DNA from 2 places in the Kitasatospora sp. NPDC056531 genome. Region 1 is predicted to be linked to the other one. Evidence: riboswitches for the same ligand, from Rfam matches in the RefSeq annotation. Region 1 holds a riboswitch; the other holds the start of a gene.

The links. A riboswitch is a leader RNA that binds a small molecule or an ion and turns the genes downstream of it on or off. The one in region 1 is predicted to bind glycine.
Region 2: it holds a riboswitch for glycine, as region 1 does, so the genes downstream of both, gcvT (glycine cleavage system aminomethyltransferase GcvT) here and gcvP (aminomethyl-transferring glycine dehydrogenase) in region 1, are expected to answer to the same signal.

Annotation. Positions count from the first base shown of each region.
Region 1 is NZ_JBHTTU010000038.1:12,742-17,623, reverse strand. It holds gene gcvP (aminomethyl-transferring glycine dehydrogenase) at 1-1,988, opposite strand, end outside; glycine riboswitch at 2,225-2,328, opposite strand; partial or broken gene ACFQ87_RS27355 (PRC-barrel domain-containing protein) at 2,554-2,928, shown strand; gene ACFQ87_RS27350 (YsnF/AvaK domain-containing protein) at 3,064-3,822, shown strand; gene ACFQ87_RS27345 (MFS transporter) at 4,060-4,882, shown strand, end outside.
Region 2 is NZ_JBHTTU010000025.1:60,685-65,566, forward strand. It holds gene ACFQ87_RS21780 (enhanced serine sensitivity protein SseB C-terminal domain-containing protein) at 294-1,226, opposite strand; gene ACFQ87_RS21785 (enhanced serine sensitivity protein SseB C-terminal domain-containing protein) at 1,345-2,154, opposite strand; glycine riboswitch at 2,350-2,454, shown strand; gene gcvT (glycine cleavage system aminomethyltransferase GcvT) at 2,684-3,805, shown strand; gene gcvH (glycine cleavage system protein GcvH) at 3,929-4,309, shown strand; gene glyA (serine hydroxymethyltransferase) at 4,395-4,882, shown strand, end outside.

The DNA of each region.
Region 1 (4,882 bases):
TGGGTCGACGGGTAGGTGACCATCAGCACGGAGAGGTTGTCGCGGTGCTGCTCGATCTTGGCCTTCAGGTCCTCGACGTCCACGTCACCGTCGACCAGGGTCTTCACCACGACCACGCGCATGCCGGCCATCACCGCGGAGGCGGCGTTGGTGCCGTGCGCCGAGGACGGGATCAGGCAGACGTCACGCTGGGTGTCGCCGTTGGCATGGTGGTAGGCGCGGACGGCCAGCAGGCCGGCCAGCTCGCCCTGGGAGCCGGCGTTCGGCTGGATCGACACGGCGTCGTAGCCGGTGACCTCGACCAGCTGCTGCTCCAGCTGGCGGATCAGGGTCAGGAAGCCCTCGGCCTGGTCGATCGGCGCGAAGGGGTGCAGCTGCCCGAACTCCGGCCAGGTCACCGCCTCCATCTCGGTGGTCGCGTTGAGCTTCATGGTGCAGGAGCCCAGCGGGATCATGCCGCGGTCCAGCGCGTAGTCCCGGTCCGACAGGCGGCGCAGGTAGCGCAGCATGGCGGTCTCCGAGCGGTGGCTGTGGAAGACCGGGTGGGTCAGGTACTCGTCCTCGCGCAGCAGCCCGGCGGGCAGCGTCTCGGCGGCCTCGGCCACCTCGACGGCGGGGACGCCGAACGCGGCCCAGACGCCGGCCAGGTGCTCGCGGGTGGTGGTCTCGTCCGTGGAGATCGAGATCCGGTCCGCGCCGTCCTGGTGGACGTTGATGCCGTGGGTGCGGGCGGCGGCGGCGATCTCGGCGGCACGGCCCGGGACGACGGCGGTGACGGTGTCGAAGAACTCGCCGTGCAGCAGCTCCACGCCGCCGGCCCGCAGGCCCTCGGCGAGGGCGGCGGCGTAGCGGTGGGTGCGGCGGGCGATGTCGGCCAGGCCGTCCGGACCGTGGTAGACCGCGTACATCGAGGCCATCACGGCGAGCAGCACCTGGGCGGTGCAGATGTTGCTGGTGGCCTTCTCACGGCGGATGTGCTGCTCGCGGGTCTGCAGCGCCAGGCGGTAGGCGCGGTTGCCGTCGGCGTCGACGGACACGCCGACCAGACGGCCGGGCAGCGAGCGGGCGTACTCGGCGCGCACCGACAGGTAGCCGGCGTGCGGACCGCCGAATCCCATCGGCACACCGAAGCGCTGCGAGGTGCCGCAGGCGATGTCGGCGCCCAGCGAGCCCGGGGACTTGAGCAGGGTCAGCGCCAGCAGGTCGGCGGCCACGGCGACGATCGCGCCCAGCCCGTGCGCCTGGTCGATCACCGGGGCGAGGTCGCGGACCACACCGGTGGCGCCCGGGTACTGCAGCAGCACACCGAAGACGCCGCGCTCGGCGATCTCGGCCGGGATGCCCTCGGACAGGTCGGCGACGACGACCTCGACACCGGTCGGCACGGCACGGGTGTTGATCACCGCGATGGTCTGCGGCAGGGTCTCGGCGTCGACCAGGAAGACACCGCCCTTGACCTTGGTGACGCGGCGGGCCAGCGCCATCGCCTCGGCGGCCGCGGTGCCCTCGTCCAGCAGCGAGGAACCGGAGGTGGGCAGACCGGTCAGGTCGGAGACCAGGGTCTGGAAGTTGAGCAGCGCCTCCAGACGGCCCTGCGAGATCTCCGGCTGGTACGGGGTGTACGCGGTGTACCAGGCCGGGTTCTCCATGACGTTGCGCAGGATCACCGGCGGGGTGAAGGTGCCGTAGTAGCCCAGGCCGATCATCGGCTGGAGCACCTTGTTGCGGCTCGCCAGCTCGCGCAACTCGGCGAGGACCTGCGCCTCGCTGCGACCGGCGGGCAGGGCCAGGGCGGTGATGGAGCGGATCGCCTCGGGAACGGCGGTGTCGGCGAGCTCGTCCAGCGAGCCGTAGCCGACGGACGCCAGCATCTTCTCCTGGGCCGCGGCGTCGGGGCCGATGTGGCGGTTCTCGAAGGGGCTGGCCAGCTCAAGCTCGGTGAGGGTCGAGGCGCCGGTGGGGCGTCCCGCGTTCGGCTGGGCGTTCATGGTGGTCGAGGCCTCCTGGTCACGGACCGGCGGGGGCACGCACGCCGACCGGTCGTTCCGCTGCGGACAGCGGATCGCCTGGGCGGACGAACCCGGAAGGCCTCCCCCTCTGTCATCGGGACCTGAGAGCTTCGCCCGCACGTCGCGCTGTCGGCGCTCCGTCGGCTTGCACCGTCGGTGAGGGTGGTGATCGCCGGCTCCCGCGCCGACGCTCCTGCCCTGCTTTCCAGAGTGACCTATCCCGCACGGTACGGATGCCTGAGAGATTCCGGGGAGGAGTTGCTCCTTCGGCGCCCCGACCAGCGGTTTTCGCCGTCGGGGACTCTCCCGCGCGGGCTCGGCGGTCGCCGCCCAGGGTACCAGCGGGAGGCCTTCCGATCACGGGTGCGTCGGGTCACTCGAGGTCTACGCGCGTCCCCCGGACGGCCTAGCGCCGAGCCCGTCCGGCGCACCCCGGTCGCGTCGGTCCGATTCATGCCTTTTGGTGTGAAGTGACGGCCGGGACGGGTGCTCCGACGGCCGTACCTGCGGGAGTTCCGCAGCCGCAGCGCAGCTGGAGGAAAGAGTGCAGACCGACTTCGACCCCAGAGACCTCATCGGCCACAAGGCGGTCGACCGCAACGGAGACAAGATCGGCACGGTCGACGAGGTGTACCTGGACGACGCCACCGGCCAGCCCGAGTGGGCCGCCGTCCGGACCGGCATCTTCGGCCGGGACGCCTTCGTCCCGCTCACCACGAGCGAGTTCTCCGGCGAGGAGCTCCGGGTGCCCTACGACAAGTCGCTGGTCAAGGAGTCCCCGGACTTCGGCGTGGGCCAGCACCTGTCGCCGGCCCAGGAACTCCAGCTCTACCGTTACTACGGTCTCGACGCCGAGGTGGACGGCCACACCGCCGCCGAGGAGCCCGGCCGGACCGTCCAGCCCGACCTCGACTTCGGCACCACTCCGGCCGCCACGGCCACCACGACCGCCAAGCCGCTCGACTTCCACGCCGCCGAGCCCGGCCCGACCAACACCGTCACCACCGCCACCGCCCCCAGTGCCGCTGGCACCGACACCGCCGCGGAGGCCATCATGCGGACCCTCACCACCCCCGCGCCCACCGCCACCACCGCGACCACCCCCCTCGTCGAGCCGAAGCCGAAGCCGCAGCCCGCCCCAGCCCCAACCACCCCGGCACCCACCGGCAGCGCCGCCACCACGACCCCGAGCACCCCGGCCCCAACCACCCCAGCACCCACCGCGACCACCCCCCTCGTCGAGCCGAAGCCGAAGCCGCAGCCCGCCCCAGCCCCAACCACCCCGGCACCCACCGGCGGCGCCGCCACCACGACCCCGAGCACCCCGGCCGCAACCACCCCGGCGCCCACCGGCGGCGGCGCCGCCACCACGGCCCCGAGCGCCCCGGTCGAGATCACCTGCCGCGAGGAGCGGCTGGACATCACCACCGAGTGGCACGTCCTGGGCACCGCGAAGCTGCGCAAGTACGTGACCAGCGAGCAGGTCGAGCGGCGCGTCCCGCTGGTCCGCGAGCGGGTCCGGGTGGAGCGCATCCCGGTCAGCGACGCCGAGCGCTCCGTCCTCACCGACAAGGAGATCGCCGAGGCGGTCGAGGAGGTCACCCTCCGCGAGGAACACCCCATCGTCCGCAAGTACCTCGCACCGATCGAGCGGGTCCGCCTGATCGTCGAGCGCTACACCACGGAGGAGGTGGTCCAGGACGAACTCCGCCGCGAGCACGTCGAAGTCCACGACAACACCACCGCCACCCCCGACCCGACCGCCCCCGTGACCAACGGCGTCCGCCCCGACCCCCTGCGCCCCCTCTCCTGACCCGACCCACCCCCAGGGCCCCGGACCCCGTCCGGGGCCCTCGCCATGCCCCTTCGCCAGTCCCCCACCCCGCCCCGACTCGCGGCGAACGCCGCCCTCCTACCCCCAGCCTCCAGTCCCGCCGCAGGTGGCATCCCGTCCCCTTTGCCAAAGCTTAACCGCTCGATATTTGACACTCTGAAGTATCTCCCTGCATGGTTACTTCAGTTCATTCACTATGTACGGGAGGAAGCAACCGTGAGTGAGGCACCCCAGCCCACCACCGCGGCTGAGAAGCAGAGCAACGCCCGGGTCCTGCCGGCCCTCATCCTGGCGATGCTGTCGTTCAGCGTGGTGCAGACCGCGGTCGTCCCGATCCTGCCGTCGCTGGCCAAGGAACTGGACGTCTCCGGGTCCAACATCACCTGGCTGATGACCGCCAACCTGCTCTCCGCAGCCGTGCTGACTCCCCTGCTGGGCCGCTTCGGCGACCTCCGGGGCCGTAAGCCCATGCTGCTGATCTCGCTGGCCGGCCTGGTCGCCGGGTCGGCGCTGGCGGTCAGCACCCACTCCTTCACCTGGCTGATCGTCGCCCGCGTCCTGCAGGGCGCCGGCGGTGGCGTGATGCCGCTGGCGATCAGCATCGTCCGCGACGAGCTGCCCAAGCAGAAGGTGACCGGCGGCGTCGCCGCCATCAGCGCCTCGATGGGCGTCGGCTCCGGCCTCGGCCTGGTGGCGACCGGCCTCCTGCTGGAGCACTGGAACTACAAGTCGATCTTCTGGATGGGCCTGGCCTTCGGCCTGCTCGCGGTGGCCCTGGTCGCCTTCCGCGTCCCGTCCGACCCGGTGACCGACAAGGACGGCGGCGCCGACCCGCTCGGCGCCCTCACCCTGGCCGGCTGGCTCTCCGCCCTGCTGGTCGCGGTCAGCCAGGGCAACCACTGGGGCTGGACCTCCACCAAGACCCTCGGCCTGTTCGCCGTCGCCGCCGTGGTCGCCCTGATCTGGGGGATCATCGAGACCAAGGTCTCGCACCCGCTGGTCGACCTGAAGATGATGTCCCGCCCGGCCGTCGCCTTCA
Region 2 (4,882 bases), on a different contig from region 1:
GCGTGCGCGCTCACCTTTGTGGGGTTTCCAGTACGCGCGGTGCGTTGCGCAGAACTCTCTGCCATCCGAACAGGCTTGCGCCAGCCCTGACAAGCGACAGATGCCCAACTGTGATCTGCGTGCATGCACCTCCCAGGTCATTGGCATATCCCTCTTCACACGGCTGTAACAGCCATGCCAAGATGTGCGGACTCCGGCGAAGGGGTAATTCGTCCGGAAAACACCGAAGCCGACCTGATGGTGAATCAAGTCGGCTTCGCGGTAAAGGTTTTAGCTGGAACGGGTTTTGGCAATCAGCGGCCGGGGTATCCGGGCCAGGACTGCGGGGGCTGCTGCCCCCAGCCCGGCGCGGGCGGCTGGGTGCCGTAGGCCCATCCCGATGCCGGCTGCCCCGGCATCGACCGACCCGGGTACGGCGCCGCCGTCGGGTACGGGCCGGCCGGCGGGCGGCCCGCCTCCCGGTCGAAGAACGGCCGCGCGTTGGCGCGCATCCACAGCGCCACCGGGTCGTACTCGTCCGCCATCGCCACCGTGGACACCGCGAGCCCCTCCGGGGCCACCGCGATCGCCCGCTGCATCAGCGCCCGCACCGCCTCCACGGCCGGCGGCGAACTCTCGTACAGGTCCAGGCCGATCGCCAGGTACGGCTCCCCCACCGCCGGCTGCACCCAGGCCCGGCGCAGCGCCCGGACCGCGCGCACCTCACCGGCCTGCCGCTCCAGCAGCGCGAAGAACTGCTGGGCGTTCACCTGCGGCTCACTCAGCTTCAACGGACCGGCCGGCAGCCGGTCCAGGCCCGCGGCGATCCGCCGCAGGTCCGCCCAGGGCACGCCGACCCCGCCGCCGGGGGCGTGCGGGTTGAGCCACAGGCCCCAGCGGGTGCGGTACAGCGAGGCGGCGATCTCCCGCCCGGAGATGACCTCGTGGGCCCGGGCCCAGCCGGAGGCCGTCAGCTGCTCGGGCGAGGTCACGGCCGGCGCGTAGCCGTGGCCGCTGATCTCCATGTTCCCGTACTGCGCGTCCGGACTGCCCGGCGTACCGTGCCAGAGCAGCATCCAGACCTGGCCGTCGGCCAGCGCGTGCAGCAGCCGCTCGTACGCGTCGTAGCGCTCCGGCGCGACCTCGCGCAGGGCGTGCTCCATCGCGCCCGGATCCGCCGCCGGGCGCCCGGCCGGAGCCTGGCCCCAGGGCCCCGGCACACCGCCCGTTCCCGCTCCCGCACTCATGCGCCCACCTCGCCGCGCCTCTTTCCTCAACCCAGCCGGCCCGTCGACCGTCTGCACGCACCCTATGGCGCGGCACCGGCCACCGCCACGGCGACGTGCCCTTGATACGAACCCCCGCTCACGCCCGCGTGTAGAAAGGCAGTACCCGGGTGAGCAGCCACTCGACCACCGGGTCCTCGGCGAGGTCGAGCAGTACGAGGTGGACGCCACCCGGCAGCGGCGCGGTTCCCAGTGCCCGGCCGAGCGCCTCGTTCACCGCGCCCGGGTCGGCCGGGGCGCCCGGATCCAACTGGACGCCCACGAACATCACGGTCGGTTCGCCCTCGATGCTGGCCAGCGCCCGGCGCGCGGTCAACACCCCGGGCAGGGCGATGAGTTCGGCCCGGCAGGCGGCCAGGAAGTACTCCGGGTCCTCGCCCGGCACCGGCTCGCGCAGCGCCACCCGGCCGCCGGTCGGCGCCTCCGCAGCGTCCTCAGTGTGCTCCCAGCGGCGGCCATCACGTGGCCCGCGGCGCAGCTCCGCCACGCCCTGCGGCGGCACCGGGATGCCCACCGCGGCCTCGGGGTTGACCGCGATGCCCACGCCCAGCGGCAGTCCGCGGGCGAACTCCCAGGCCGGCGCGATCGCGAAGGCCATCCCCGGCGCGTGCTGCAGGAACACCTCCTGCGAGGAGAACACCGGCACGTACGGGGCCCCGGCCAGCTCGATGGTCGGCAGGTCCAGCGACTGCCCGCCCGGATCGCCCCCGGCCGGCAGCGGGATCCACACCTGACTGCGGGCCAACACCTCGATCACCCGCGCCGTCGCGCCCGGGTCGCCGAGCGCGGCGGTCAGCACCTGCTCCAGCTCGTTGGCCGGCCACGCACCGCCGGGCGGCGCCGCCTGCGGCCCGTCCCACCCCTGCTGCTGCTCCACCGGGTACCCCATGCGCGCCTGAACCGCCCTCTGCCGGTCGGCCGCCCACTGCTGTGCCGACGCGCAGATTCTAGAGCCCGGCTAGGGCACGGGTCCGGTCCCGGGCCGTGTGACCGGGTCCCCCCTCCCCTCGTACGCGTGGACGTGCCATGATGTGCGCGTCCGACGGCATGCGCCGCGGGCCCCCACAACTCCACACCGGCCGCTCGAACCCGCGCGGGAGAGCCCGGAGTGCCGCTCAGGCGGTACAGCCGGCGCCGAAGGAGCAAGTCCTCCCCGGAATCTCTCAGGCCCCCCTACCGCACGGATTAGGCACATCTGGAAAGCGGCGCACGGCCCTGTCGCGCGCCCACCCACGGTGCAAGCCGCCATGCTGTCCTGGATGCTGGAAACAGCTGCGGGCGGCCGCGGTGAAGCTCTCAGGTCCGACGACAGATGGGGAGACCCACGCCGCCGCATGCCCGCGCGCAGGGTCGGTCCCCGAGCGGGTCCGGTCCCGGCGCGTGCACCCCTGAGTGCCCCGACCGAGGAGTTCCTGGCCATGTCGTCCCTCCGCCTGACCGCGCTCGACGCGCTGCACCGCGCCCTCGGCGCGACCATGACCGACTTCGCCGGCTGGGACATGCCGCTGCGCTACGGCAGCGAGCGCGAGGAGCACCTCGCCGTCCGCACCAAGGCCGGCCTGTTCGACCTCTCGCACATGGGCGAGATCACCGTGACCGGCCCGCAGGCCGGCGAGATGCTGGACCACGCGCTGGTCGGCTTCGTCTCCGCGCTCGGTGTGCTGCGTGCCCGCTACACCATGATCTGCGCCGAGGACGGCGGCATCCTGGACGACCTGATCGTCTACCGCCTGCGCGAGGACGCCTTCCTGGTGGTCGCCAACGCCTCCAACGCGCAGCTGGTCCTGGACGAGCTGATCGCCCGCGCCAAGGGCTTCGACGCCGTCGTCACCGACGACCGCGACACCTACGCGCTGATCGCCGTCCAGGGCCCGGAGTCCACCGCGATCCTGGCCAAGACCACCGAGGCCGACCTGCCCGGTCTGAAGTACTACGCGATCCTCCCGGCCCGGGTGGCCGACCGTGACGTGCTGCTGGCCCGCACCGGCTACACCGGCGAGGACGGCTTCGAGATCTTCTGCCACCCGGGCGACGCCGAGCAGATCTGGCAGGCCCTGACCGCCGCCGGCGAGGGCCACGACCTGGTCCCGTGCGGCCTGTCCTGCCGCGACACCCTGCGCCTGGAGGCGGGCATGCCGCTGTACGGGCACGAGCTGTCCACCGACCTCACCCCGTTCGACGCGGGCCTGGGCCGGGTCGTCCGCTTCGACAAGACCACCAACGAGGGCGCCTTCATCGGCCGCAAGGCCCTGGAGCAGGCCGCCGCCGCGGCCGAGACCAACCCCCCGAAGGTGCTGGTCGGCCTGGTCTCCGAGGGCAAGCGGGTGCCGCGCGCCGAGTACACCGTGGTCTCCACCGAGGGCGCCCCGATCGGCCGGATCACCTCCGGCGCGCCGTCCCCGACCCTGGGCAAGCCGATCGCGATGGCCTACGTCGACGCGGCCCACGCCGCCCCCGGCAGCACCGTCGCGGTGGACGTGCGCGGCAAGCACGAGCCGGTCCAGGTCGTGGCGCTGCCGTTCTACAAGCGCGCCCGCTGACGCGGTCCGGCCAAGTCCCCCGCGGGCCCGGCCGGCCCCTGCTCCTCCCGTACCCGCACGTCGAAGCCGTCCGCGCGGCGGCCCGCTTCGTCGTACCCGCTTCCCATCCTGGAGAATGACGCCATGAGCAACCCCCAGCACCTGAAGTACACCAAGGAGCACGAGTGGCTGACGGCCGCCGAGGACGGTGTCTCCACGGTCGGCATCACCAAGCACGCCGCGGACGCGCTCGGTGACATCGTCTACGTGCAGCTGCCCGAGGTCGGCGACGAGGTGACCGCCGGCGAGACCTGCGGCGAGCTGGAGTCCACCAAGTCGGTCAGCGACCTGTACTCCCCGGTGACCGGCGAGGTCGTCGAGGTCAACCAGGACGTCCTGGAGGACAACGCCCTCGTCAACAGCGCCCCCTTCGAGGGTGGCTGGCTGTTCAAGGTCCGGGTGGAGTCCACCGACGAGCTGCTCAGCGCCGACGAGTACGACGCGCTCACCCACGCCCAGGGCTGAGCCACCCGCCGGGACGGGCCGCAGCACGGCGGTCCGTCCCGCCCTCACCGTCCCTCCGCTCTCCTCCTCCCGGGAAGACCACACCATGACGGTTCTCAACCAGTCCCTGCACGCCCTCGACCCGGAGATCGCCGCCGCGGTCGACGCCGAGCTGCACCGCCAGCAGACCACCCTGGAGATGATCGCCTCCGAGAACTTCGCCCCGGTGGCGGTCATGGAGGCCCAGGGCTCGGTGCTCACCAACAAGTACGCCGAGGGCTACCCCGGCCGCCGCTACTACGGCGGCTGCGAGCACGTCGACGTGGTCGAGCAGATCGCGATCGACCGCATCAAGGCCCTGTTCGGCGCCGAGCACGCCAACGTCCAGCCGCACTCCGGCGCGCAGGCCAACGCCGCCGCGATGTTCGCGCTGATCCAGCCGGGCGACACCATCCTGGGCCTGAGCCTGGCCCACGGCGGTCACCTGACCCACGGCATGAAGATCAACTTCTCCGGCAAGCTCTACAACGTGGCCGCGTACCACGTGGACGAGAAGACCGGCCAGGTCGACATGGCCGAGGTCGAGCGCCTGGC